DNA from 4 places in the Marinobacter sp. BSs20148 genome. Region 2 is predicted to be linked to each of the others. Evidence: predicted binding sites of a transcription regulator. Region 2 holds the regulator's gene; each other region holds the start of a gene.
What was found. Region 2 encodes FliA, which starts transcription of late flagellar genes. Its sites were predicted from a motif close to CTAAAGTTTNNNNNNNNNNNGCCGNTAA; they were not measured.
Positions count from the first base shown of each region.

Region 1: a site for FliA is predicted at 3,130-3,157, ahead of MRBBS_RS14595 (methyl-accepting chemotaxis protein). Genes of this name have one in related genera too.
Region 3: a site for FliA is predicted at 5,346-5,373, ahead of MRBBS_RS04330 (methyl-accepting chemotaxis protein). Genes of this name have one in related genera too.
Region 4: a site for FliA is predicted at 4,415-4,442, ahead of MRBBS_RS06625 (flagellar protein MotY). Genes of this name have one in related genera too.

Region 1 covers NC_018268.1:3,189,912-3,197,181, forward strand. The annotation lists gene MRBBS_RS14585 (Re/Si-specific NAD(P)(+) transhydrogenase subunit alpha) at 1-648, opposite strand, end outside; partial or broken gene MRBBS_RS19170 (SDR family oxidoreductase) at 915-1,022, shown strand; gene MRBBS_RS14595 (methyl-accepting chemotaxis protein) at 1,144-3,024, opposite strand; gene MRBBS_RS14600 (NAD(P)-binding domain-containing protein) at 3,522-4,892, shown strand; gene MRBBS_RS14605 (DMT family transporter) at 4,889-5,980, shown strand; gene MRBBS_RS14610 (hypothetical protein) at 5,996-6,289, shown strand; gene MRBBS_RS14615 (VF530 family DNA-binding protein) at 6,485-6,724, opposite strand; gene MRBBS_RS14620 (C40 family peptidase) at 6,780-7,270, opposite strand, start outside.
Region 2 covers NC_018268.1:1,087,565-1,094,834, forward strand. The annotation lists gene flhF (flagellar biosynthesis protein FlhF) at 1-1,303, shown strand, start outside; gene MRBBS_RS04850 (MinD/ParA family protein) at 1,406-2,218, shown strand; gene MRBBS_RS04855 (RNA polymerase sigma factor FliA) at 2,246-2,986, shown strand; gene cheY (chemotaxis response regulator CheY) at 3,065-3,448, shown strand; gene MRBBS_RS04865 (protein phosphatase CheZ) at 3,469-4,254, shown strand; gene MRBBS_RS04870 (chemotaxis protein CheA) at 4,271-6,313, shown strand; gene MRBBS_RS04875 (protein-glutamate methylesterase/protein-glutamine glutaminase) at 6,409-7,270, shown strand, end outside.
Region 3 covers NC_018268.1:952,919-960,188, reverse strand. The annotation lists gene MRBBS_RS04340 (mechanosensitive ion channel domain-containing protein) at 1-1,787, shown strand, start outside; gene MRBBS_RS04335 (class I fructose-bisphosphate aldolase) at 1,934-2,947, shown strand; gene MRBBS_RS04330 (methyl-accepting chemotaxis protein) at 3,048-5,174, opposite strand; gene MRBBS_RS04325 (hypothetical protein) at 5,529-5,708, opposite strand; gene nspC (carboxynorspermidine decarboxylase) at 5,809-6,906, shown strand; gene MRBBS_RS04315 (saccharopine dehydrogenase family protein) at 6,990-7,270, shown strand, end outside.
Region 4 covers NC_018268.1:1,467,906-1,475,175, forward strand. The annotation lists gene MRBBS_RS06605 (hypothetical protein) at 1-291, opposite strand, end outside; gene MRBBS_RS06610 (SDR family oxidoreductase) at 466-2,451, shown strand; gene rnt (ribonuclease T) at 2,532-3,176, opposite strand; gene pyrC (dihydroorotase) at 3,224-4,255, opposite strand; gene MRBBS_RS06625 (flagellar protein MotY) at 4,519-5,424, shown strand; gene MRBBS_RS06630 (histone deacetylase family protein) at 5,441-6,367, opposite strand; gene MRBBS_RS06635 (GNAT family N-acetyltransferase) at 6,552-7,270, shown strand, end outside.

The DNA.
Region 1 (7,270 bases), 2.0 Mb from region 2:
GCCCATACTTTCAATCTGTTCTTTCACTTCCAGCCGGGTGTCGAACGCTCGCACAATCGCGCCCAAGCTGTTGGCAGCGCCTACAGCCGCAAGCCCGGCTACGCCGGCACCTATGACCATCACTTTGGCTGGCGGTACCTTTCCCGCGGCTGTCATCTGGCCGGTAAAGAAGCGTCCAAAATGACTGGCCGCCTCCACCACCGCGCGGTATCCGGCAATATTCGCCATGGCGCTTAGCGCATCCATTTTCTGGGCCCGGCTGATTCGCGGCAGGCTGTCGATAGCGAAAGTAGTCACCTTACGGGCGGAAAGCTTTTCCAGGAGTTCAGAGTTCTGGCCCGGCCAGATATAACTGACCAGAAATCCGCCTTCCTTTATTAAATCGGCTTCGTGCTGACCCAGCGCCGGATTTTCCATCGGTGCACGAACCTTCAGAATAAAGTCCGAGTCATTCCACAAAGCGCCAGCGTCCGCTGCAATGTTCGCGCCCACAGCCTCATAGGCCAAATCGTGATAGTGCGCTGCCTCACCTGCACCCGTCTCTACCGTAACCTCATAACCAAGCGCGATCAGTTTATGCACCGAGGGTGGCGTTGCCGCAACCCGTCGCTCGTCTAGGTAAATTTCCTTTGGAATACCGATCTTCATATGTAGATATCCTTCAGCTGAACCGATGAATCCTATCTATATCCTAGTGCAACTTTAGGACAATGTCCGTCTTACGTTTTATTGCGAACAACAGATTATTGCGCACACCAGAAATCTCGATGAGCCGAAAACAGATCGGCGCCAAATCACGCCCAGCTTTTCCCGTGCGGTGGCACGCAGCGTCTTTGCCAGCTAGGTTGAAATAGTGCTGCCGTTTTATGCGTTGATTCTTCGCGTCATATCTATGGCCGCGCATGTTCATCAACGGGCAAAACCAAACGCCGGAAGACATGGGACAACTTGCGGTGTATTTGGCCAGCGCCGCCCACGTGACCGGGCAAGCTATTGCGGTGGATGGCGGATTTTCGCTTTGACGAAAAAACGCTTTCAGACTTACTCTCTCTGAACACTCGCAAAAAACTGGCTTTTTACCGAATTACAAAACATCAAAAATCAAACCAGTTGGGCCTCGCTGCACCGGAGGACCCCAACTGGCTAGACACTGAAGCGCCGTGTGCTTTCGGAAATCACGTTAGCCTGCTTGGACAAACGCTGATTCTGCCTACCAAGCTCAGCGCCAATGGCTTGCGTTTCGACAGTCTGCCCACGGATTTCTTCCATTTTTTGCGCAATGTCCTCAGTGGTGACGGAAATTTCCTCCACGGCAACCACCACCTGATCCATTTCTGAGTTCAGGGTAACAATCGATTGAGCCACCCCACCCATAGCGCCTGCAATCTGCGACGCATGGTGTTCACCTTCTTTCGCAATTTTGAGCCCGTTGTTAGCCAGGGTGTCCATGCTGGTGGTCTGCAAGTTGAGCTCGTCAATAATGCCAACAATGTTGGTGGTGGCGGCAACGGTTTTTTGTGCCAGGGTGCGAACTTCGTCAGCCACCACTGAAAAGCCGCGCCCTGCGTCACCCGCCCGAGCAGCTTCAATTGCAGCGTTGAGCGCCAGTAGATTGGTTTGGTCCGCCAAACTGTTGATAACGCCAATAATGCCGGTGACTTTGGCGCTGGCCTGAATGAGCAGTTTGACATGGCCATGGGTATCTTGAATCACGCCTGACAACAGGCGCACTGAGGTCGCGCTGTCTTCAACCACGCGAGCCCCTGACTGCGCCGACTCATTGGCGGCCTGAGTTGCAATACCCACCTGCGATGTGCGTTCGGCAACATCGTTCAGGGTGACGGATATTTGTTGACTGGCAGTGGCTGCCAGGATGGTTTGGGATTCAACTATTTCATTGTTCTGCGTCAGTCGAACCATGGTTTTTTCAAGCTCATGATGAACCTCGATCAAATCCCGGGTGCCTGCAATGGACTCTCGCATCAGCGCGCCGATTTTGTCGATCATCTGATTGGTAGCACTGCCCAGAATGTTGAATTCATCGTTGGCATTGTCGCCAAGTGACAGTTTCTTGGTGAGGTCGCCCTCTGACACCCGCGACAAGAGCTCAACCACCCGGTTGAGCTGGCTAACCAGAGCCCGCGAGGTAAGGAACAGCACCAGAACCAACAAAGGTGCAAACAGTAAAATAGAGCCAATGCTGACCATTTTGGCCGACACTTTGGCGTTTTCGGCGCTCAAAAGAGTGCTCGCTATAAGACCGGATTGCAGAGACTCAGCTTGCGCTATAACTTGTTGCTGAAGGGTGCCGCCGGCTTGTTCCGCATTGTTGGAAGTGGTGGCAATTTGCTGCAGAACGGCATCAGCTCGGTCAAACGCGTCACGGTACTCGCGGGTTTTTTCGCCAATCACGATGTCTTCCCACTCGTATTCTTTAACAAAGTCTTCCAGCACCTTAATGGCTTGGCTTGAAGCTTCCGCCAGCGCGGGATCGCGAGTGTTCATGTAATTATAGGATGTTCTCTCGATTTCAAGAATAGCCTCATCAATCAGGCCGAATGACTCCTCTTGGAGTTGTGCCATAACGTCAGCGATTTCCTGGCGAATCCCAGCCGAGTCAGACAAACCGAGCACATTTACCTGCTGCAGCCATTCCCGCCGCAGTGTCACATAACGTTCCGCTTCCGTATGAATGGATTCTGCAAAGCGGATACTGCCTGGATCGTTCAGCTGATTAGCTTGGCGTTGCAGTGCCTTGGCGTCTGATGTGAGCTCATCAAGATCTGCCAGCAACTCACTCTGGTCATCCCCGGAGAGCGTGTTGAGCTGTTTTTCAACAGCGTTCCATTTACTGGCAAGATTACTCGCACTGGTTTGGTAGCGTGATATCTGATAGACGGACTCATAGGAAGATGAAACAGTCTCTAATCCCCAGAGAATGGCCCCGGCAATAATAGTCATACCAGTCAGTGTTGCGATGATGAGCATCTGGAACTTCTGACGCCAGGACAAATTGAACTTCACGATGTAGTCTCCATTGGAGTTGTCGAGCACTTACGTATAAAAGTAAAACATATAATCGAGTTGCTTGATTTGAGTCAATACAAAATTTCTATTTCTGTCAGTGATGTATCGGCATTGTAAGGAGTAACTTTAGCTTCTCGAGCGTGAACCGGCACCCAGCAAAAACGTCGCAGCCCCAGATGTGCTAAGGTGCGGCCCTGACGTGCGAGCTACAAAGCATTTTCAATATGCTTTAGCCATTCAAGCGCTTTCCTCCAGCGTTTTCTCGACATTTTGCATGCAGATCTGTGGTCTTCCCACGCCTGACGCCCTGTCTCTTTCGACAGTTGCCGTCTATGTCCTATTCCGCCATCGGTCAATCCGAATTTGGTGTGTCTCACTGCGAAACCTCATGGCTTGATCGCTACCGTTCAAAGCTGAGCCCTTTTTCGCTGCCAAGTTGTCGCCCTGGCCGCTCTCGCCCGGTGCTCGATACAACGCCCTAAACAGGAAACATTATGAGTTTTAAAATTGCCATTTTAGGTGCAGGCCCAAGCGGCTTGGCCCAATTACGTGCTTTTGAAGCAGCCCGCGACGCCGGTGCAGATATCCCCGAAATCGTATGCTACGAAAAACAGAATGACTGGGGCGGTCTTTGGAACTACACCTGGCGCACGGGCCTGGACGCCTATGGCGAGCCCGTTCACAGCAGCATGTACCGCTATTTATGGTCAAACGGCCCCAAGGAATGTCTGGAGTTCGCGGATTACAGCTTCGAGGAACATTTTGGGCGCCCCATCCCGTCTTACCCGCCCCGCGCCGTCCTGCGCGACTACATTATGGGCCGTGTGGCCAAGAGCAATGTGCGACAGTACATTCGCTTTAATACCGCGGTGCACTGGGTTGACTACAACGAAACCAGCGGCAAGTTCGCAGTGACCGTGCGAGACCTAAAACAGGACAAACTGAACACCGAAGAGTTCGACCATGTCATCGTTGCTACCGGGCACTTTTCGACCCCCAACGTGCCATATTTTGAAGGTCTGGAGCAGTTTCCCGGCCGTGTGCTGCACGCCCACGATTTCCGCGACGCTTGCGAGTTCAAAGGTAAGGATCTTTTGCTGATCGGCAGCAGCTATTCCGCAGAAGACATAGGCACACAGTGCCACAAGTACGGCGCCAAATCGGTCACCTTCAGCTATCGCTCACAGCCCATGGGCTTCGATTGGCCGGAATCCTTCACCGAACTGCCGTTGTTAACGGAAGTGATCGGCAAGACGGCCCATTTTAAGGATGGCACCAGCAAAAAAGTTGACGCGATCATTCTGTGTACCGGGTACCAGCATCACTTCCCGTTTCTGCCCAACGAACTGACGCTGACCACGCACAACCGGATGTACCCGGAAGGCCTGTACAAGGGCATCGTTTCCCTGGCCAATCCCAAGCTGATATTCCTTGGCATGCAGGATCAATACTACACTTTCAACATGTTCGACGCCCAGGCCTGGTATGCCCGTGATGTCATGCTCGGCCGCATCACACTGCCGGCAGACGACGCCATGGCGGCCGATAGCCGTGAATGGGTCGCCCGTGAACTGAAGCTCGTCGATCCCGTCGACGAGATAGATTTTCAGGCCGCGTACATACAGGATCTGCTTGAATCTACCGACTACCCAGCGTTCGATGTAACCGCCGTTGCCGGTATTTTCAAGCAATGGGAACACGATAAAGAAGCGGACATTCTTGGCTACCGCAACAGGAGCTACCGCTCCACGCTGACGGGCACCCTGGCGCCGGTGCACCATACGCCCTGGATGGATGCGATGGACGATTCGCTGGAAGCCTTCCTCAAGGTGAAGCAAGAGCAGCCAGCAAAGGAGACTGTATGAATCAACCAAACCTGAGCCAGGCTCGGTCGCGGTTCACCTCCAGCAGCATACGCTGGGGCTTTATGTGGGCTATGTGGGCCGCCGTACTCTGGGGTGCCTGGTATGTGCCAGGCTCCGCGGTGTGGTTTGAAGCGCCCTATATTAACTTGAGTTTCGATACCAACGCCCAGTTTCTGCTGGCTGCGGCGGTGCTGACCACCTTCAACGCCATTGCCGTGTTGTTTTTTCTGTTTGTCTGGAACGGGGTATTGGGCAAACTGGGGGAATATGTTCGCACCATCAGACAGATGCGTTTTATATCCAAGTGGTTCTTTATTGGCGCCATATTCGGCGGCCCGATGGCCATCTTTGGCTCGTATCTGGCGATAGGTTACATCGGCGGGGCCTTCGCGGCCATTTCAGCGCTGATGTATCCCATCATCGGCGCCACCCTGGCCAGGCTCTGGTATCAGGAGAAGATCACCAAACGCGCAGCGGTCGGTATTTTTATCATCCTGGCAGGTGGCGTGACAGTTTATGCACCCGGCATTATTGCTGAAATCACGGGCACCGGCGACGCCGGCTGGCTTGGCTATCTGGGCGGCGCAATGGCTGCCATTGGCTGGGGTGTAGAGGGCGCAATCGCAGGCCGCGGTCTTGATGTGGCCGATCCGGATGTGGGTATTACGGTGAGGTTCACAGCCGAAGTCCTGTATTGGGTTGTGCTGATTTTACCAGCGATCTACCTCTTCACCGACCAACCGGTTGTTGAACTGGTCATCGCCACATTTAACTGGGCGGTCATCGGCTGGCTGATGCTGGCGGGCGTGAGCTTCGCGTTCTGCTATGTCTCCTGGTACAAATCTTTCCCACTGATAGGCGTTGGGCGAGGGCAAGCGATTGCGGCGTTGTACGGGCTTTTTGCCGTCATCTTCCTCGCCGCATTCACCCTCGAATTTCCGGATTGGAACTTCCTTGCAGGCTTGGCTCTGTTCGTAATAGGCGGGTTTGTCATGTTCACGGAAAGCGACGAAGTGCTTGAGGTAGTCCGTGCCGTGTCGAGCGACACCAAAACGTCCACCGCCACCGCGAGTGCGGCCAGCTCATGATCATTGGAGCAAACCATGAATAAATTACACATGAAAGGCCGCATTCTACAGCTGATACATGACCGGCAGCATGACGGCATCTGGGACTGGCAAATCACCGATGCGGTGATGAGTGAATACGGCCTCAGTGGTCCCTACTGGCGTGGCAATACCCGCGTCACACTGACTGACTTGTTCTCCAGCGGCATTATCGAAAGCGTTGAAGAAGAGCTCGATCATCAAGCCTATTTTGGCGCTGGCCGCGTGTTGTTCAAATTCAGGCTCAACGACTTCGGTCGTCAACGGATGCGCGACACCGCACTGGCCTGATAGCCAGTGCCACCTAAAATTTTGACCAAGGAGACACTATGTCTGATTTCTGGGGTTATCCGGGGGCTGACATGCTCGCCGTTGCCGTTATTATTGTGCTCAGTGGCCTGGCCCTGTACCAGGCACGCACCTTTGTAACCAAGCTTTAAACGCAAACGCTGGCCGCCCTTTCGGGCGCGCCAGCACCCATTGTAGTCACACCTTCCCGCTATGATTTCCTTCAAATGTTGATAGATACAGGTCTTCAACCTTATCTCTGGCCCACTGGGTTCTGCGTAAAAACTTCAACGACGATTTGATGGACGGATCGCTCTTAAAACAATTTATGTTGATTCTTTGAGCCAACCCCTCCCAGCCGTAATGCTGTTCCAGCCTGGTCACAATCTTCTCAAGCGTCACTCCGTGCAACGGGCTATTCGGTTGTTCTTCACTCATGCTTTAAATACACCGTTATTTATTGAAGGGGAGCCGGTGGCATCCAGACCGAAGACTAATAAAATCTTCGAGCCTGACTGATCCGGCCGCGCCAGTAGTAGCCATTAAGGGATGAACGCATAACGCCAGACGATGTCGATGCGTGAATAAAACTGTCATCGCCCATGTAGATGCCTGCGTGCTGATCCTTTCCCTTTATAATAAAAAACACCAGATCGCCGGTGCGCAGGTCGTCCAGGGGAACTCTTTCTCCGGCAGCCAGCATCTGATGAGTGGTGCGGGGTAAACGGCGCCCTATGGCTTCGTGATATGCAGTGGTGATGAAACCAGAGCAATCAAAACCACTGGCAGACGTACCTCCGTAGCGATAAGGCGTGCCTTCATAACGGTCGAACACCCGCCAAAGTTGCTGGGCTGTCGCCATTTCACTAACGGTAGCGGGCAATTCTGACGGCTGCCAGCGATTGTTGTCTGATGTACCAAGATTTTGAGTGCTGGCACAGCCGCCAAGGCCAAACAGTATCGCGATAGTCAACAGCGGTAGCA
Region 2 (7,270 bases):
ACACATGGGGCCGGATGCGATGATACTTTCCAACCGCCGGGTAGATGGCGGCGTTGAAATTGTGACGGCCCTCGATTACGACGAAAACATGGCGCGCCAACGCCTGGGTGACAAAGCGGTGACAGCCACCAGCGGCACTCATCTGGCAGAGCTGCAGGCAGACCAGCAGCGCCACCTGGAAGACGAGCTTGGCCGCTCCCGTGAGCGCATCCGCGGTGTGCGCGATCAGCGCGCCGACAGCCAGGCCGGTTACGGTTCCATTGCTGAAACTGTCAATGGCTTTGCTAACATGACCAGTGCAGATCCGTTTGCAGAGGGCGGCATAACTTTGCCGGCCGGCGCTGACGAGCGTAGCCAAAATGCGGCAGCGCAAAGCGGTCAGCCTGCGGGTTATGCCGGGGAGCTTGCGGCCATGCGTTCTGAAATGAGCAGTCTGCGCGAGCTGATGAGCGGTCAGACCGCGCCTGCCGCGTTAAAAGACACCAGTGCTGACGCCAATGTTACGGCGCTTCAGCAGCGCCTGGCAGAACGTTTGGGTGAGTTCGGCCTTAGCCGCGAGCTGTCTGACAATCTCGCCCGCCGTCACCAAGCCGTGCGCCTGGAGGATGGCTGGAAGCAGTCTCTCAAAATGCTGGTTAACGGTGTGCGTACCCCACGCCAGGAATGGCTGGATGAAGGCGGCATATTTGCTCTTGTTGGACCTACTGGAGCGGGTAAAACCACCACCATCGGCAAACTGGCGGCACGTTACGTGCTGCGCCACGGAGCCGACTCCCTGGCGTTGATTACCACTGATCGTTATCGGGTTGCGGCGCACGAGCAATTGTTTGTGTTTGGCCGTATTCTTAACGTGCCGGTTCGGGTGGTTGATGAAAGCCACCCGCTGGATGAAATTCTGGATGAGTTGTCTGATCGTCGCCTGGTGTTGATTGATACCGCCGGGCTGACCAGCACCGATCGGGGCTATCAGGAACAATTGGCCGAGCTAGTCCGCAGTCATCACAAAATCCGTACACATTTGGTGGTGTCTGCCACCAGCCAGCCGCGGATTATGAAATCCGTATGGCATTGCTATAAGATGGCAAACCTTGCCGGTTGTGTGATTACCAAGATCGACGAGGCTCTGACTCTGGGCGAAGCGCTGGGATTTGTTATGGAAACCAGTCTGCCGGTGGCTTGGTACACCGACGGCCAGAAAATACCCCAAGACTTGCACCCGGCGAAAGCGCTTGCGCTGGTGCAACTCGGTGTAGAACGTCTGAAGGGTTTGCGGCAGGAGCAGGCAGTTGCCAGCGGGTCTTAAAAATGCCGGTTGTAAAAGCATCACAGCAAGCGGGCAGTGAAGAACAGTGGGGCAGCGGCTACATCCGTTCCCGGTTAAACATGGCAAGAGGCCATCATCAGTATGAGTAAAGCACATCCGGTTCAGGTAATTGCGGTCACTGGCGGTAAAGGTGGCGTTGGCAAAAGTAATGTGTCGGTCAACCTGAGTATTGCTCTGGCGCAAAAGGGCCGTCGGGTGGTGCTGTTAGACGCCGACCTGGGGCTTGCCAACATCGATGTGCTGTTAGGCTTGAAAACCAAGCGCAATCTGCAAGACGTACTCAATGGCGACTGCGACTTGCGTGATGTGCTGGTAGACGGCCCCGGCGGCATCAAGATTGTGCCGGCCTCATCAGGTACCCAGCGCATGACCCAGCTCAGTGCTATGGAGCACGCCGGGCTGATTCACGCCTTCAGCGACATCGCCGACCAGATCGACATACTGATTGTGGATACGGCCGCAGGCATCTCCGAATCGGTGGTCAGCTTTTTGCGGGCATCCCAGGAACTGCTGCTGGTGGTGTGCGACGAGCCTACTTCGATTACCGATGCCTACGCCTTAATCAAGTTGATGAATCGCGATTACCACACCAACCGCTTCCGGATTCTGGCCAATCAGGTGAACACCGAACAAGAAGGCCGGCTTTTGTATGAAAAACTGACCCGGGTTACAGAACGTTTTCTGGATGTAGCGTTACAATATGTAGGTATAGTGCCTTTTGACGAGGCCGTTAAAAAAGCGGTGCGGCGTCAGCAAGCGGTGTTGGAAGCTTACCCGCAAGCAAAAGCCTCGCTGGCCATAAGGGCTCTCGCTGAAAAAGTGGACAGTTGGCCGCTGCCATCATCACCGCGGGGCCATCTCGAATTCTTTATAGAGCGGCTCGTCGAAGTTTAAAACACATCCCGTACAAAAAGCGGATTTATGACACTGGTGAAAGATCTCGGAGTCTATCAACGGTCGGGTGCTTCAGACGCTTGCTGGCTGATTGAAGAGCACGCGCCTCTGGTCAAGAAAATTGCCCTTCATCTGCTGGCACGATTGCCCTCCAGTGTTCAGCTGGAAGATCTGATGCAGGCTGGCATGATTGGTTTGCTTGAGGCGTCGCAGCGCTACGCCACGGGTAAAGGTGCGACCTTTGAAACTTACGCCGGTATTCGAATCCGTGGGGCCATGGTAGACGAAATCCGCAAAGGCGACTGGGTTCCGCGTTCGGTGCACCGAAACTCCCGTCGCATTTCCAACGCTATCAAAGCTGTAGAGGGCCGCGAAGGCCGCGAAGCCCACGATGTCGAAGTGGCTGCTGAGCTGGATATGACGCTGTCGGAATACCACAGTTGCCTGGCCGACTCCAACAGCGGTCGGCTTTTCAGTCTGGATGAGCTCAATGATTCCGGCGAACTGCCGATAGAACAATCAGAGACGGATGATAATCCGCTGCACGGGGTGTCAGAGTCCGCCTTCCGTAACAGTTTGGCGGCGGCCATTGAAACCCTGCCAGAACGTGAAAAACTGGTGCTGAGCCTCTATTATCAGGAAGAGTTGAACCTGAGGGAAATCGGTGCTGTGCTGGACGTCAGCGAAAGCCGGGTCAGCCAGATTCACAGCCAGGCTGCCTTGCGCTTACGCAGCCGGTTAGCCGACTGGAAAACAGACCATACATAATTCTAGCGCCTGCAGCCCGCGAGTTGCGGGCAGTGATGCAACGAGATTCGAATAGATTTCAACGATTGGAGGTCCTCATTGGACAAAAATATGAAGATCCTTATTGTGGACGATTTTTCCACGATGCGGCGCATTATCAAAAACCTGCTGCGTGACTTGGGCTTCACCAACACCGACGAAGCCGACGATGGCAATACGGCATTGCCGATGCTGAAAACCGGCAAGTACGACTTTCTGGTGACCGACTGGAATATGCCCGGCATGTCCGGTTTTGACCTGCTCAAGAATGTTCGCGCCGACGATCAGCTGAAAACCCTGCCGATCCTGATGGTGACGGCCGAAGCCAAGCGCGACCAGATTGTCGCTGCGGCGCAGGCCGGTGTGAACGGCTACATTATAAAGCCGTTCACTGCCGCCGTTCTCAAAGAAAAAATCGAAAAAATCTTTGAGCGAATTCAGTAACCGGGGAGTGGATACAAGCCATGAGCAAGTCAACAGGCGAGCGCCATGCCCTGGAACCAGAGCTGACGGAAAAATTAAAGCAACAGTCCGAACGGTTGGTTGAGAGCGTGCGCGCGGGCGATTATGCGCGCGCTATGGCACTGATCAGCGAGCTTGCAGAAGTGCGAGATCAGGGCCTGTACCACGAAGTAGGGCGGCTAACCCGCAGCCTGCACGAAGCCATGCGTAATTTTCAGATTGATCCGCGCAGCCCCGAACAGAAAGAAGCACTGTCAAAAATGACCGACGCTTCCGATCGCCTGGAATACGTGGTGCAAATGACGGGTCAGGCGGCGAATCGCACCATGGATCTGGTGGAAGAAAGCATGCCGGTCGCCCGCCATTTGCAAGAGGAAGCCCAGGATCTGCTCCAGCAGTGGCAGCGTCTGCGGCGGCGGGATATGGCTCCGACCGAATTCCGCGAGTTACACGCTCGCATGGACCAGTTTTTGGGGGCGTTGAGCACCGACGCCGGCAAGCTTTACGGTAACTTCTCAGAAATTTTATTGGCGCAGGATTATCAAGACCTGACAGGTCAAGTAATTCAAAATGTAATCACCCTAGTGCGTGAAGTGGAAGACAACCTGGTGAGCCTGGTGGTGATGGCCGGCCACGTAGACCAGTTGACCGGTACCGTGCACCAGATGGAGGATAATCAGCCTTCGGCTGAGCAGGGTGTGGGTCCGCAAATAATGCCAGAAAAACGCAAAGATGTGTTGTCTGGTCAGGTTGACGTGGATGACCTGTTGTCCAGTCTTGGTTTCTGAACAATGAGGAAAAAACATGTCGTTTGATGGCGATGAAGAAATCCTGCAGGACTTTCTGGTTGAAGCCGGCGAGATTCTTGAGCTGCTGTCTGAGCAGCTCGTGGACCTGGAGCAAAATCCTGACGACAGCAATTTGCTAAATGCGATCTTTCGTGGTTTTCACACGGTCAAAGGCGGAGCAGGCTTCTTGCAGTTAGATGCCTTGGTAAGCTGCTGTCACTCGGCGGAAAACGTATTCGACACCCTGCGCAACCACAAGCGCAAAGTAACCTCTGAGCTGATGGACGTCGTCCTGGAAACCCTGGACAACGTGAATGCCATGTTCGAAGAGGTGCGTCAGCGTGAAGCGCCCACGCCGGCGCCGCAGGAACTGATTGAGCGGCTGGATCAGTTGGCATTGCCTGAAGGCGAAGTCGCGATTCATTCAGCTGCGCCCGCCAGCGCTGACCAGGGCGACATTACCGATGACGAATTCGAACAGCTGCTCGACGCCCTGAACGGTGACGAAACAGCGTCAGCGGTTGCTAGCGAAACCAGTGCGGTTGGCCCGGTTGCAAGCGGCAATGGCGACATTAACGACGACGAATTCGAAGCTCTTCTAGATCAACTCCACGGCAAAGGCCAGTTCGCCGGCGCCCCGGCAGCGCCGGCAGCCGCCAAAGAAACCGTGGCTGAGACCAGCAGTGCCCAGCCAAACGATATATCTAACGACGAATTCGAAGCACTGCTGGACCAGCTTCACGGCAAGGGCGGCAGCCCGACAGCAGCCATTGCGGCTGCGTCCACCGCGCCAGCGTCCGCTAAAAAGCCGGAACCAGCCAAGGTTCCATCAGTGGCCAAAGCTCCAGCCGAACCGGCACAAGCCAAAGCGCCGGCCCGCGAGGCTGCCAATGCCGCTGCGGAAACCAGCGTGCGGGTAGACACTAAACGCCTGGACGACATCATGAATATGGTGGGCGAGCTGGTGCTGGTGCGGAACCGCCTGCAACGCCTAGGTGATCAAAGCGAAGACGAGCAGATGCACAAAGCAGTGGCCAATCTGGATGTGGTCACCACCGACCTACAGGCTGCTGTCATGCAAACCCGCATGCAGCCCATTAAGAAAGTGTTTGGTCGTTTCCCGCGGGTGGTACGTGACCTCGCTCGCAGCCTGAAAAAAGAAATCAATCTGGTGATGCACGGCGAAGACACCGATCTTGACAAGAATCTGGTGGAAGCATTGTCGGATCCGTTGGTGCACCTGGTACGCAACTCGGTGGACCACGGCATTGAAAGCCCGGCAGAGCGGGAACGGGCCGGTAAGCCTAGAGTTGGCACCATCACCTTGTCGGCGGAGCAAGAGGGTGATCACATCCTGCTGTTGATCACCGACGATGGCGCTGGTATGAACGCCGACGTGTTGCGCCGCAAAGCCGTCGAGAAGGGCATGTACGACCAGGATGGCGCCGACCGGCTGACCGATCAGGAATGCTACAACCTGATATTTGCCGCCGGTTTTTCCACTAAAGACCAAATTTCCGATGTGTCTGGCCGTGGTGTGGGTATGGATGTGGTGAAAACGAAAATCAGCCAGCTCAACGGCCAGCTTAGCGTGGTGTCAAAGTTGGGCGAAGGCTCAAGCATTGTGATCAAAGTGCCACTGACTTTGGCCATCATGCCTACGCTGATGATTATGCTTGCTGACCAGTCGTTCGCACTGCCGTTGGTTAATGTGGTGGAAATATTCCACCTTAATTTGAGCAAGACCAACGTGGTAGATGGTCGCGAATGTGTTGTGGTGCGCGACAAGGTATTTCCGCTGTTTCACATCAAGCGTTGGCTCATTCGTGGCGGTGCTGGAAACGTTGAGCCGGAAAACAGCCACGTGGTGATTGTGTCTATGGGTACCCGCCAGGTCGGGTTCGTGGTTGACCAGCTTGTAGGCCAGGAAGAAGTGGTGATTAAACCTCTCGGGCGCGGGCTGCTGGGTACGCCGGGTATGGCTGGCGCCACCATTACCGGTGATGGCCGGATTGCGCTGATTATCGATGTGCCCAGTTTGCTGCAACATTACAGTTAACGCCGATACATCGCCGATCTATTGTTGATACATCGTCGATTAATTGTCGAACGGCCGCCGGTTTGGCGGGTGGCAGGCATTGCCCGGAGAAGTAAATGACGGTTTCTGTGCTGATTGTTGATGATTCCAGTTTCTTTCGTAAACGTCTGAGTGAAATCTTGGGTGCGTCTGGCCAGATCACCGTGGTTGGCACCGCCAGTAACGGCCGCGAAGCGGTAGAGCAAGCAGAGAAACTGCGCCCTGATGTGATTACCATGGATTACGAAATGCCTGTCATGGACGGTATTACGGCCGTGCGGGAAATACTGCGCAGACACCCGATACCGGTGTTGATGTTTTCGTCGCTTACTTATGATGGTGCGCGGGTCACCCTGGATGCGCTGGAAGCTGGAGCCGTGGATTTTCTGCCCAAGAATTTCGAGGAAATTGCCGGCAACAGCAGTCAGTTACAAAAAATATTGGTAGAACGTGTTGTTAGTATCGCCCGTAGCCGGCCCAAAAGCTTTGGGAGCACTCGCGCCCCGGAACCACCAGAGGCATCGGCTGGGGCTGCGGCTGACCGAGCTGCGACTCCAGAGGTACAGCGGCGCCCCATAGCTAAGCGCCCCGCGGCTGCAGCAGCGGTTGCCAGTCCAGAGCGCCATCACCGGCGCACACCATCCAGGCACTACACAGTGGTGGCGATCGGCACCTCTACCGGTGGCCCGGTGGCCCTGCAGAACGTGCTCATCGGCCTGCCCGCCAGCTTTCCTGCACCGCTGATTCTGGTACAGCACATGCCCGCCAGTTTCACCCCGGCTTTTGCCGAGCGGCTGAACCGGTCATGCCAAATACAGGTGCGCCAGGCCGAAGATGGTGATTTGCTGCGCCCCGGCCTGGCTTTGTTGGCACCGGGCGGCAAACAGATGATGGTGGAAAACCGCGGCGGCCAGGGCCGGATACGAATATTGCCCGGCG
Region 3 (7,270 bases), 130 kb from region 2:
TACTGACCTTCAAACGACATGCGATCATAGAAAACCTGATCGCAACCGGCCAGTTTATCGGCGATGTGGGGCTCGACCGCACAGCCTCTACACTGCTGGCGCTAATGAACAGCGTTCTGCTGGCGCTGCCCGGCGTTCTTGTATTCTCCCTGGCAGCGCTTTTACTTATGGAAGGCACCGCGTTCTTTTCGGCGTTATCCAAAGGCTTTACCACGGCCGCTTCCATCATGTTTTTGCTGGCGTTTATTCGCAACGTTGCCCGTAAAAAGGGGCTTGGGGAAGACCACTTTCACTGGAACTCCAGCTCCCTGCAGGCAATTCGCCGGGCAATCCCCATTCTTATGGCGTTTGTTATACCCGTTGCCATTGTGACCACCGCTTACAGCTCAACTCCCGAAGGCGCACAGTTTGATGACAGCCTCGGCCGCCTGCTGTTTACGGTGGTGTCTATTGTGCTGGCGATATTCGCTCAGCGCATTATGGCCGCCGTACGAGCGCACAGACCTCCCAGCCGGTTTTTATATTTCCTCCATTTCATTGCCGTTGCTACACCGCTCGCGCTGGCCATAGCATCGTTGGTGGGCTACCACTACACCGCCCTTCAGCTCGAACGCAGCCTGTTCATTTCTATCTGCTGGCTGGCGTTTAATGCTCTGCTTTATTACCTCGGTTTAAGAGCGCTTTCCGTGCGTGAACGCAGAATCACTCTTGAACGCTTGAAAGAACAGCGCGCGGCCGAACATAAAATAGCGGAGGCTAAAAAGGAAACAGTCGACGCACCCAGCGATGCTCTTCCACTGACGCCGGATATGCCGGATATGGACCTTGCAGACATCAGCCAGCAGAGCTCTTCCCTGCTTCGGGTTTTGGTTTATGTGCTAGCCCTGACCGGCCTTATGTTTCTGTGGGCCGATGTTATTCCCGCCCTACAACTGTTTAACAACATCACCCTGTGGACCATTACAACGGACTTAAACGGTAGTGACCCACTACCTATCACGCTGGCCGATGCGCTGCTGGCGGTGCTGATTGCCGCGGGTACCGTTATTGCTGCCAAAAACCTTCCAGGAACGCTGGAAGTGACCATTCTGAGCAGAATGCACCTTCAACCTGGCTCCGGTTACGCCATCACAACCATCACAACCTATGTGGTGGTACTTCTGGGCGTGGTGTTCTGCCTTGGGGTAATTGGTGTTCAGTGGTCCAAGTTGCAGTGGTTAATCGCGGCTCTAGGGGTTGGCCTTGGGTTCGGGCTTCAGGAAATCGTCGCCAATTTTGTGTCGGGCATCATCCTGCTTTTCGAGCGCCCTATTCGGGTGGGTGACACGGTCACCATTGGCGGCATTACCGGCACGGTGTCACGCATACGCATTCGCGCAACGACGTTGGTCGACTGGGATCGCAAAGAACAGATCATTCCTAATAAAACTTTTGTTACCCAAGATCTTACAAACTGGACATTGTCAGACCCGATTACCCGAATCGTCGTGAAGGTGGGTGTCGCCTATGACTGTGACGTAGACCAGGTTCAGGCCATACTTACCGAGGTGGCCCAAAATAACGAGCGTGTCGTGGATGACCCTGCCCCGGCTGTTTTCTGTGTCGGATTTGGCGACAGCTGTATTAATTTCGAGGTTTGGATGTTTGTAAAAGACCTGCTGACAGACATGATGCCGCTGTCTCACGAAATTCACGCGTCCATCACAAAAGCCTTAGCCAAAGCGAACATAGACATCCCGTTCCCGCAGCGTGACATTCACGTGCACACCCGGCCGGAACCGAGCTGAGCGTTGAATCCGGGGACAGATTTGAAATCTGTCCCCTACCTTGGATGTGAGCGGCACTTCAGCACCTATGGCCAATAGGCGGACTATACTGTTGAGCAAAGAGAGCCGAAAAAGATTACAACATTCAATATGGCATAGGAGCGGGCATGGATATTCACGCCGAATTACATTCAACGATTCAGGATCTTGTTCAGCCAGGCAAGGGTATTCTTGCTGCGGACGAAAGCCACCCGACTATCGCGAAACGCTTCGATGCGGTGGGTGTTGAATCCACAGAAGATAAACGCCGGGAGTACCGCAGCCTAATCTTTTCCACACCCGGGCTTGGAGAATTTGTCAGCGGTGTGATTCTTTTTGAGGAAACCCTGAGTCAGAACACCCTGGATAATGTACCGATCGTCAAGCTGCTGGAAAACCAGGGAATTGTGCCGGGCATCAAGGTAGATACGGGGAAAAAGCCCCTGATCAACGCTCCGGGCGATGAAATAACCTACGGCCTCGACGGCCTGGATGACCGGCTGGAAATCTACAAGAACCAGGGCGCCCGTTTTGCCAAGTGGCGTGCTGTGTACAACGTCTCCGACACACTGCCCTCACGCCAGGCGGTGGAAGCCAACGCTGAAATGCTGGCCCGGTATGCCGCTTTATGCCAGTCCAAAGGTATTGTGCCCATTGTAGAGCCAGAGGTGCTGATTGATGGCAACCACACCATCGAACGGTCTGCAGAAGTGAATGAAGCCGTGATTGCGGAGGTTTTCAACGCCTTGCGCCGCCACCGCATACAGCTGGAAACCATAATTCTAAAGCCCAGCATGGTAACGCCAGGCAAAGCGTGTGCGAAGGCATCTCCGGCAGCAGTAGCAGAAGCTACTTTGCGGGTATTACGCAGGGTTGTTCCGGCGGCTGTTCCGGGTATCAACTTCCTCTCCGGCGGACAGACTCCCGAAGAAGCTACCCTCAACCTGAACGCGATGAACAGCCTTGGCCAGCAACCCTGGAGCCTGAGTTTTTCTTATGGGCGCGCCCTGCAGGAACCGGCACAGCAGGCTTGGGCCGGAAAACTGGGCAACACACACGCTGCCCAGACCGCCATGTTCAAACGGGCCAGGCTCAACGGCGCGGCCAGCTCTGGGGAATATAAAGCGGAAATGGAAAGCTGAAATCAGTTACCGCCGGCTGCAAAAGCACCATAGCTTGTGATCGCATGCAATGGTGCGCCGGCGCATAAGCGCCGAAACCAGAACAGCTCCCTCATCTTTTTCAAGTTTTCAGACGGTTCAGTTCTCCATCCAGTATTTCAACTTCATTATCCAGAGATGCGCCACTGCCCCTTAGCCTTTGAGCCAATTCACGCAGGTCACTGGCGGCATCACCAATGGCGGTCAGGTTGTGGTTAATTTCCTCGCTCACGGAGCTTTGCTCTTCCGCTGCAGTCGCCACCTGGGTCACATGTTCAACAATAGTGTCTATGCGCGTTACGACAGTTGCCAGTGATTGGTCCGCCTCGCGGGTACCCTCAACCGCCATGGTCGCCCGATCGACACCGGCGTTAATAACGCCAACCGCCTGTCGCACGTCCTGTTGCAACCCATCAATCATCTTGCTTATTTCATCTGTTGATTGCCGTGTGCGCGAGGCCAATGTGCGCACCTCATCCGCCACCACCGCAAAACCACGGCCCTGCTCACCTGCCCGCGCCGCCTCAATAGCAGCGTTCAAAGCCAACAAGTTGGTTTGCTCGGCAACACCCCTGATAACATCCAGAATCCGATTAATTTCATCACTGCGACTGGCGACATGACCGATAGCCTCGCTGGCCTCAACCATATCACCAGCCAGCGCACTGACACCCTCGACGGCAGACCCAAGAGTGGATTGAGTAAAGCGGATACCGTCCTGTGCCTGGCGCGCATTCTCTGCTGACTCGCTGGCAAACCCGGAGACCTCGCCAGCAGCGGCAGACATCTCATTCATCGCCGTGACCACACTGTCGACTTCACGATGCTGTCTGGCGGTATTCTCTTCCGTGTCACGGGCGATAGTCCCCACTTCCGCTGCCTGCTGATGAACGCGAACATTCACCGCTTTCAGATCGTTGATCATATCCCGCAGACGCCTGAGAAAGGTGTTAAAGCCACCGGCAAGGTCAATCAACTCTGCATGGGTATCAATATCAAGCTCACGAGTCAGATCACCATCGGCGCTGCTGAGATTCTTCATCCGGTCGCGGATTTCATCCAGTGGCCGGACCACCGAGCGAACCACCACAATCAGCAGCAATACCGCCAGAATTGACACAACAATACCGACCAGCAGTTGGCGCTGCGCCGTGGCCGCAACCTCTTCAGAGAGCAAGGTGGCGATTTCATCCAGCTCTGCCAGTGCTGTTGCGCGCGGCAGTTCAACCAGCAAAGACCATTCTACTCCCGTATCCGCTATGGGAACTGGATAAGAAACCGCCAGTGTTTCACCGTCATCATAACGCCCGCCGGAACGGTGTAGCCCCGCCATTTCACTCGCCAGTTCCGGCATTACCTCCGCCAGAGGCCGAGCCAGCGCATCGCTATTGTGGCTGGCCGCAACAATGAGCCCCTGCTCACTCAATAAGGTGACCCTGGATTGACCGTCATAAAGCTGCTGACTGACCGCTTTTACGGTTTCTTGCAAAGTTTCTAGATTAATATCCACACCAACGACGCCAGCAAATTCTTGGCCATTCATAATAGGAACAACAAGAGTCGTCATCAGTTCGGTGTAGCCCTTTGTAATCTCGTAATTGTAAGGCTCCATTATGCAGGCCGTTTTGGTCTCCATAGGGCAGAGGTACCACTCTGCTTTACGAGCACCAAACTCGCTCAGGGTTTCATCGTATTTCTCATCAGGATCTTCCACCCGCTCCAGCTGAATGTTGCCTTTGCTATCGCGAATATAATAAATTTCCAACGTGCCAATATCGGTACTGTGATCATCAAGGCCATCGTTGAAGTATCGGTCTAGGCCATCATAAGCATCAGGCTCAAATTGTGCGTACATAGCAATGAGGTAACCCTCCGATGTCAACACGGCACGCACCGCATCCGATAACCCGCTGCGACTGATCTGCGATGAACTGCCCGCAGCAATATTTTGTTCAATAATACTTCCAACCACATTGGGCACTTTGAGCGCAGCATTGAGCTGACCGCTAATTTCCTCCCCATACTCACCGGCGGTAGCGGACAGACGATCCATTACAATCCTCTGCACCAGCTGGCTGGTTTCTGACACCAGACGACCTTCCATCTGGCTGAGCGATACTTGTGATGTTATTACCATGCTGACACCCATCACCAGCAACAAGCTGATAACGAACACGTAAAGCTTGAACTTAAGCGATAACTTTTTCATATTCCAGATAACCTTGCGGGCTTGCCAATCATTATTCAGCACATAACGGGAATAGCAGATTCCACGACAGAGCTGAAAAGCGAGTGGTTACTCAACATCTCGCACCAGGCGTCGCTTGATGCGAGATGTTGGGTAACAGCGGACAATAATCGAACCATTTCATAAAGATACTTAACGACCGGCGAACCGAACGCGTTAATAGAGAAGTGTTGGTTTCGTGTAACGGGGCGTTGCCTTAACTATTGTGGTTCTCGTGCCTGCGCATAATCGTGACTAGCAGCCCGGGAGTCTGAGCTTTCCTCATAGGCGTGCCCTGAAGGAACCGGCACAGAAGACTTGGGCTGGCAGCACGACTCAGAAAAAGAAATGCCGAATCATTTGCGCCAAAATCAACACGACCATCAGAGGGAAAATGAATCGCGTGAGGTTGCCATAATCACGCGACTCACCTTTCGGCGCATATTTCTCAACCAGCGGCAGAATAACAATCAGCGCCACAAATAGCACCGCCAGTATGATCAGTAGTGTTTCCATAATAAAAGTCCTTGGATACAGGGTGTTGGTGGAGACAGATGTCAAAAGTAATGACCAAGAGTGTTTATCGTATATAGTTGCGTATTTTTGAGGAAAGAACATGCTCAAAACGCCCTATTATCTGATCGATAAAAGCAAACTTCTGCGTAACCTGGAAATTATTGCCAGGGTGCGGGAGGAGTCTGGTGCCAAATCCTTGCTGGCGCTCAAGTGCTTTGCCACCTGGGGTGTCTTTGACTTGATGCAGGCGTACATGGATGGCACAACGTCTTCATCTCTCAATGAAGTCAAACTGGGTAAGCAGAAATTTGCAGGGGAAACGCACGCCTACAGTGTCGCCTACGCTGATGATGAGATTAAAGAAGTTCTGGCTCACAGTGATAAAATCATCTTTAACTCCATCAGCCAGCTACAGCGATTCTCTGAGGCATCTGCAAACCAAACCCGGGGGCTGAGAGTCAATCCCGGTGTCAGCTCCTCGGACTTCACTCTTGCCGATCCGGCCCGCCCGCACAGCCGTCTGGGTGAGCATGACCCGGAAAAAATCGCGAGCGTTCTGGGTCAGGTCTCAGGCTTCATGTTTCACAACAACTGTGAAAATGCCTCCTTCGAGCGCTTTGATGAACTTCTGCAAGTAATCGAAACACGTTTTGGGCACCTGCTGGAAAAGGTCAGCTGGGTCAGTCTGGGTGGTGGCATTCACTTTACCGGAGAAGGCTACCCTCTGGAGCGCTTCTGCCAGAGACTGAAAGCCTTTGCTGAGCGCTATGCTGTGCAGGTTTATCTGGAGCCCGGCGAAGCTGCCATCACCAATTCTACCAGCCTGGAAGTGACTGTTCTTGACCTGCTCAACAACGATAAAGATCTGGCGATTGTTGATTCGTCTATTGAAGCCCATATGCCAGATCTATTGATCTACCGGGAAAGCGCAAAACTCAAGCCCAACCGAGGGAATTACACGTATCAGGTTTGTGGAACGTCTTGCCTGGCCGGCGATATTTTTGGCGAATTTCAGTTTGAAAAGCCTTTGCAGATCGGTGACTGCCTCTCTTTTCAGGATGCAGCGGGTTATACGATGGTCAAGAAAAGCTGGTTTAACGGCGTAAAGATGCCGTCTATTGCGGTTAAACAACTGGATGGGCGTATTGAACTCGTCAAGTCGTTCGACTATGACGATTTTGTGCAAGCATTGTCGTAAAGCTTGCCCTAGGCGGCCTGACCTGACAACGTCTTGCTTTTAGCGAATCAACCACGGTTTTAAAATTGGAGTTATGTCTGGAAATGAAAAAAAATGTCTTGATTATCGGAGGTGGGGGCGTTGCTCAGGTGGTCGCCCATAAATGCGCTCAGAATAATGACGTTCTGGGCCAAATCACTTTGGCTTCACGTACCCAATCCAAGTGTGATGCCATTGTTAAAAGCGTGGAAGAAAAAGGCAGCATGAAAGTGCCGGGCAAAATTCAAACCTTTGCGCTGGATGCCTTGGATATTCCTGCCACTGAAGAATTGATCTATAAAACGGAAGCCCAGATTGTTATCAATGTTGGCTCGGCTTTTATCAA
Region 4 (7,270 bases), 380 kb from region 2:
CCTTGTTTTGCCGTGGGTCTGTGGTTGTTGATCTAACGTTTTTCGCGCCAGGTCGACGGTTTTTTCTGCGCTGAGCTCGCCAGAGGCAATGCGTTCCAGTACTGTTGCCATCACCGCAACATTTTGGCGCTGGCTTTTAAATTCGGCTTGAAAAGCGATGTCTATGGCTTCGTAAACTGCCTGAATTTTTTGCTCCCGGTCGCCAGCATTGGCGGCGGTGTCGTTGATGGCTTTCAAGCAGGCGCGCGCGATCTCAATGTAGCGTTCGGCGTTGGGGTTTTTCTGGGACATGACGTTATTCCAAACAACAGATACGATGGATAACAGACGCGGGTGTGCGTCGAAGGTTCCTAATTATCGCATTGTTGGCTATAAGTTGCTAAAGCCTCAATGCTTTAGGTCTTTATACGCAAACACTGCTATAACTTGTTTTTACAATAACGTAACAATTAGGGCGGATACTGCATGAATTACTTTGTAACAGGCGGCACCGGATTTATTGGTCGGTTTTTGATAGCCAAGTTGCTGGCGCGCGGTGCTATCGTTCATGTACTTGTACGAGAGCAGTCGGTGCAAAAGCTGGCGGATTTGCGGGAGAAGCTGGGCGCTGATGAAAAACAGATCAAGGCGGTGGTCGGTGATTTGACGGCCCCAAGCCTTGGCCTTGATAAAAAAACATTGAAGCAGCTAAGTGGAAAGATTGATCACTTTTTTCACTTGGCGGCCATTTACGATATGTCTGCCAGTGAAGAGTCACAGCAAGCCGCCAACATTGATGGCACTCGTGCTGCTGTGGCCGCAGCCGAAGCGCTCGAGGCCGGGATTTTTCATCACGTGTCGTCCATCGCGGTAGCAGGTCTATTTAAAGGCACCTTCCGTGAAGACATGTTTGCCGAGGCCGGTAAGCTGGACCACCCTTACTTTCGCACTAAACACGAGTCTGAGCGGGTGGTGCGCGACGATTGCAAAGTGCCGTTCCGTATTTATCGTCCCGGTCTGGTGATTGGTGACTCCGCTACCGGTGATATGGACAAGGTAGACGGGCCTTATTACTTCTTCAAGATGATTCAGAAGATCCGCGGCGCGCTGCCTCAGTGGGTGCCCACCATAGGCATTGAAGGGGGCCGCCTGAATATTGTACCGGTGAATTTTGTGGCAGATGCGTTGGACCATATCGCCCACCTGCCAAACGAAGACGGCAAGTGTTTCCACCTCGTGGATTCTGACCCGTACAAGGTTGGTGAAATACTCAATATATTCTGTGAGGCGGGCCACGCACCCAAGATGGGTATGCGTATTGATTCGCGCATGTTCGGATTTGTGCCGCCGTTTATTCGCCAGAGCTTGAAAAATTTGCCGCCGGTTAAGCGAATGGGTCGCGCTCTGCTGGATGATCTGGGTATTCCTGCATCGGTGTTGTCTTTTATCAATTACCCCACCCGCTTTGATGCGCGTGAAACCGAGCGCGTGTTGCAGGGCACCGGTATAGAAGTGCCCCGCTTGCCAGACTATGCACCGGTGATATGGGATTACTGGGAACGCAATCTGGACCCCGATCTGTTCAAAGACCGCACTCTGCGCGGCACGGTGGAAGGTAAAGTGTGCGTGGTAACCGGCGCCACCTCCGGTATTGGCCTGGCGACAGCGGAAAAGCTGGCGGACGCGGGTGCGATTTTGGTGATTGGAGCGCGTACCCAGGAAACCCTGGACCAAGTGAGCGCGCAATTAAACGCGCGAGGCGCCGATGTGCACGCTTATCAGTGTGACTTTGCGGATATGGACGCTTGTGACCGGTTTATTCAAACCGTTAGCGAAAACCACGGTGCGGTGGATGTGCTGATAAACAATGCCGGCCGCTCCATACGCCGCTCATTGGATAAGTCTTTTGACCGTTTTCACGATTTTGAACGCACCATGCAGCTGAACTATTTTGGTTCGTTGCGTTTGATCATGGGCTTTGCGCCGGCCATGTTAGAACGTCGCCGTGGCCATATCATCAATATTTCGTCTATTGGTGTGTTGACCAACTCGCCGCGCTTTTCGGCCTATGTTGCTTCTAAATCGGCCCTGGATTCGTTCAGCCGTTGCGCCGCTGCGGAGTGGTCAGACCGGCGCGTTTGTTTTACCACCATTAATATGCCGTTGGTGAAAACGCCCATGATAGCGCCCACTAAAATCTACGATTCGGTGCCCACACTGAGTCCGGAAGAGGCAGCGGACATGGTGGTGAATGCGATTGTTTACCGGCCCAAGCGCATTGCGACGCGGATGGGCGTGTTTGCACAGGTACTAAACGCGGTGGCACCCAAGGCCAGTGAAATTCTAATGAATACTGGCTACAAGATGTTCCCGGATTCGATGCCTAAAAAAGGCAAAGAAGTGAGTGCTGAAAAGGGTGCATCCACCGATCAGGTGGCATTTGCAGCCATTATGCGGGGTATTCACTGGTAGCAAACACTGTAGGGTGAATTCACTGGTAATAAAAAAGGCGGTGCATTGGCACCGCCTTTTTTTGTCATTCTGTAATAACACTATTCGAAAGGCGGGGGTGGGAAACCCCCAAGTTCCTGCCAGCGATTAACAATACTGCAGAACAGGTCAGCGGTTTTTTCTGCGTCATAGGCCGCCGAGTGTGCTTCTTTACTATCAAACGGGATGCGCGCCAGTTTACAAGCCTGAGCCAGCACCGTGTGGCCATAAGCCAGGCCCGCCAGAGTGGCGGTATCAAACGTCGAAAACGGATGAAATGGATTGCGTTTGATGTCTGCGCGCATGCTGGCGGCAAACACGAAGTTGTGATCGAACGTGGCGTTGTGCCCCACAAGAACCGCACGTTTGCAGTCAAAGGCCTTCATCGCTTGGCGTATCGGACTGAATATCTCACTCAGGCCTTCGCGTTCTGGCACAGCTTCACGCTCTGGGTCCCACGGATCTATGCCAGTAAAGTCCAGCGATGATTGCTCGAAGTTAGCGCCTTCAAACGGGTCTATCTGCTGCAGGTAAGTTTCACCACGGTGCAGAAAGCCGTTTTCGTCCATGGTGACCATCACCGCTGCTATTTCCAGCAAAGCGTCTTTGGCGGGGTTGAATCCGGCCGTTTCAACATCGACGACGACAGGAAGAAATCCGCGAAAGCGACGGGACATGGGGTGCATTTGGCTGTTTTCTTCGATCACTCAAACTCCAACGATAGCGCTATGTGAAAAGGTAATGTAATAAAGGATTACGCCAGGCGCCAGTAAATGGTTTCACCGGCGGCCAATGGCACTATGCTGCCACCGGCAAGCGGCAGTTCATCAGGCATGGTCCAGGGCTCGCGTACTAGGGTTATGGTGTCTGTATTACGCGGCAGGCCATAAAAATCGGCACCGTTGAAGCTGGCGAACGCTTCAAATTTATCCAGCACGCCCAACTCCTCAAATACTTGTGCGTACAGGCTAATAGCACCAAACGCCGAATAGCACCCGGCGCAACCGCAAGCCGCTTCTTTGCGGTCTTTGGCGTGGGGTGCGGAATCAGTACCCAGAAAAAATCGTTTGTCGCCGCTGGCCACCGTTTCTCGCAGCGCCTGTTGATGCCGATTGCGCTTAAGAATGGGTAGGCAATACAAGTGAGGCCTTACACCGCCAACCAGCATGTGGTTACGATTGTACATCAGATGCTGGGGGGTGATGGTGGCTGCCAGATTGTCACCTTGGTGCTGACGCACGAAATCGGCGGAATCTGCGGTGGTGATGTGCTCTAAAACCACTTTCAAGGTGGGAAACGCCGCCAGTGTAGGCGTTAGAACCCGCTCCAGAAATACTCTTTCACGATCAAAAATGTCGATGTCGGCATCGGTCACTTCGCCGTGTACCAGCAGCAGCATGCCGCAATCGGCCATGGCCTCAAGAGCTGGAAAGATATTGGCTACATCGGTTACGCCTGAATCCGAGTTTGTGGTAGCTCCGGCCGGATATAGTTTGGCGGCCACTATGCCCTGCGCCTTGGCGTGTCGCACGCACTCTGGCGTGGTGGTTTCGGTCAGGTACAAGGTCATCAACGGTTCGAAATGGCTGTTACCAGCCGCGCTGCGAATACGCTCGGCATAGGCCAACGCCTGGTCGGCAGTGGTCACCGGCGGCACCAGATTGGGCATTATAATGGCGCGACCGAATACCGCAGCGGTCTTCGGTACCACGTCATTCAATATAGCGCCGTCACGAACGTGCAGGTGCCAGTCGTCGGGGCGGGTAATCGTCAGCGTCTGGGTCATGATTGCGAGCCACTCATTAAAAAACCGATGTAGTGTACAGTGCGCGAAAGATAGGCTGTGGCGCCGAAAAATTGACAATAGTATAACAGAAGGTTGCGCGGTTTGTTCTACTTGAGGGACCTTGATGGCAATGGCCGCGTCATAAAAATGGGTGGCGACCTAAAGATGCAAAGCGACTGGCCGATACCTTAGGAAACCGAGCGTTGAACGGTCACCCAGTGTGGCCATGAAACCCCCAAAGGTAGTAATCAATGGCGTTGCGAATGAAATTTTTGACCCGTTGTTTGCCGGTAGCCTTGATGGTTTGCCCTTTACTGAGCGCGCCTGCGCTGGCAACCAGTTTTGGCGCGGGCATCGAAAACAGCCAGTGGTATTTGTCGGAGTCGGTCTTTGAATGTGCCCTGGTACACGAGGTGCCCGGCTATGGTCGCGCAACCTTCCGCCACCGCGCGGGTGAAAGCCTGCTTTTTTCGCTGGAAGCCGACACGCCGCTGATGCGCCCCGGCAGGGGGATGCTGGTGGCTGAGGCGCCAAGCTGGAGGCCTGGCGTTGCGCCGCGGCCGCTGGGTTTGGTGACGGTTCCGGAAGGTAGCAGTGCGGTCGTGCTAAGCGCTATCCAGAGTATGCAGGTTGCATATGGTTTGCTGGATGGCCTTTCGCCGACACTCACCCGGCAGTCCTGGTTCGATGCTCAACTGGTGCGGGTGCACGTGTCGAACATCAACTTTGCTTCGCCATTTCAAGGCTATCGTGCCTGTGCGGGTAATCTGTTGCCGGCCAATCTGGATCAGTTGCAAGGTTCACAGATTTTGTTTTCTTCGGCCAGTGTGGCATTGAGCGACGCTGACAGGCGCAGCCTGGATAAGGTTGTGGCCTATGCACTGGCCGATTCAACGGTGACGACGGTATTGGTGGACGGACATACCGACAGAACGGGAAGCCGGATTGATAACCGGAAGTTGGCGCAAGATCGCGCCGAGGCGGTGGCGGGTTATCTGAAAAGCCAGGGTGTCGCAGAAAGCAAAATTACGGTGCGCGCTCACGGTGACCAATTTTCTGCGTCAGGAAACCCGGCGCAAAACCGGCGTGTTGTTATTCGCATGGAGCGAGAGGGCGATAGCACGCAGTGGCAGCAGGCCAGCGTTACCACTGAGCCTGACGCGGGTTAATGGCGCCGGCGCGGATTCACCTTACCGCGTGCAGCACTTCCAGATGGGTGGCCACGCTTTCCGCAAGAGCCTTCAGGTGATACCCACCTTCGAGTGTTGAAACAATCCGGTCATTGGCGTGGTCTTTGGCAACGCTCGCCAGCATTTCGGTTATCCAGCGAAAATCCTCTGTTTCCAGATTGAATTCGCCCATCGGGTCCAGCTTGTGCGCGTCAAAGCCTGCGGAAATCAATACCAGTTGTGGCTTGAAGTTCTGCAGACGTTTCAGCCAGCCAGTTTCCACGGCGTGGCGATAATCCAGTGCTGAGCAATCCGCCGGCAGCGGAATATTAATGATGTTTTCAGCCTGGCGGTGCACATGAGTGTGCGGGTAAAACGGGTGCTGGAAACTTGAACACATAAGAATGCGTTCATCACCGCCGACAATGTCTACGGTGCCGTTGCCTTGGTGAACGTCAAAATCAATAATCGCGACCCGTTCAAGGCGGTGAAAGCTCAGTGCGCGCATGGCCGCCAGGGCCACGTTGTTGTAAAAACAGAAACCCATGGATTTGCTGCGTTCGGCGTGGTGGCCAGGCGGGCGGGCGCACACGAACGCATTGGTGACCTGGCTGCTCATCACCATATCAACCGCCTGAATGTTGGCGCCGGCCGCCAGGCGCGCAGCGCGCAGGGTATCGGGCGTCATTGCGGTGTCTGGGTCGGTGAACACGCGGCCACGGGTTGGCTGCATCATGTCGAGCTGCTTTAGATAGCTTTCGGGGTGAACAGTCAGCAGTTGATCGCGGGTAATTTCATCCGGGCGAACGTAGTCAAGATCCTGGGCGAGTGCGGTGTCTGCCAGGTAACTCTGAATGGCGGCAATGCGCTCAGGGCGTTCTGGGTGCTCTGGGCCCATATTGTGTTTGTTGCCGTCGTCGTGGGAAAAAAAGGCCGTTGTCATAATACGTTGGCTGCCCCTCTGGGTTATTGTATTTTTTTGATGATATCAGGAAAAAATCGGTTGCGGTCTTTCTTTGGTCTTAGCTTAATTGTAGTCAAAATTACGCCAATAGACGTTTTGCACCCATTTATCAGCGCCTAAGATACACTGATCAGGATGACTCTGATCCATAAGGAACCTGCGCTTGAGCACTCGATACCTGGAAAGCCTTTTTAATCCCGAGTCTATTGTGGTTGTGGGTGCTTCTGAGCGTGCTGACAACTTGGGCGGTATGGTTTTACGCAACCTGTTGGGTGGCGATTACCCTGGCAAACTGCTTGTTCTGAACCCGAGCGATTACGAGAACGTGCACGGCGTGGCCTGCGCAAAAAGTGTTGCCGATATGCCGTTTGTGCCGGAATTGGCGATTATTTGTACGCCGCCGAAAACCGTACCGAAAATGATCCGGCGCTTGGGCAAGGCCGGTGCACGTACCGCCATTGTGATGACCGGTGGTATGTCGCGCAGCCACAGCAAAACCGGCCGGCCGTTGATGTATTCGGTCCGCGACGCCGCTCGTGAAAGCGGAATCCGAGTGCTAGGGCCCAACACCATTGGGCTAATGGTGCCGGCACGCAAGTTGAACGCCACCTTCGCCCACATGGGCGCCGTTCCGGGTCGGGTGGCTTTTGTTGGTCAGTCGGGCACCATTGCCAGTGCGGTGCTGGATTGGGCTTTTGCCCGCGGTGTCGGTTTCTCATATTTTTTGACACTGGGCGATGGCATGGACATCGACCATGACGATCTTATCGATTACCTGGCCCAAGATACCCGCACCCGCGCCATTTTACTGCACCTTGAGAGCGTGCCTAACCCGCGCCGTTTTATGTCATCGGTGCGGATAGCGTCGCGCACAAAACCGGT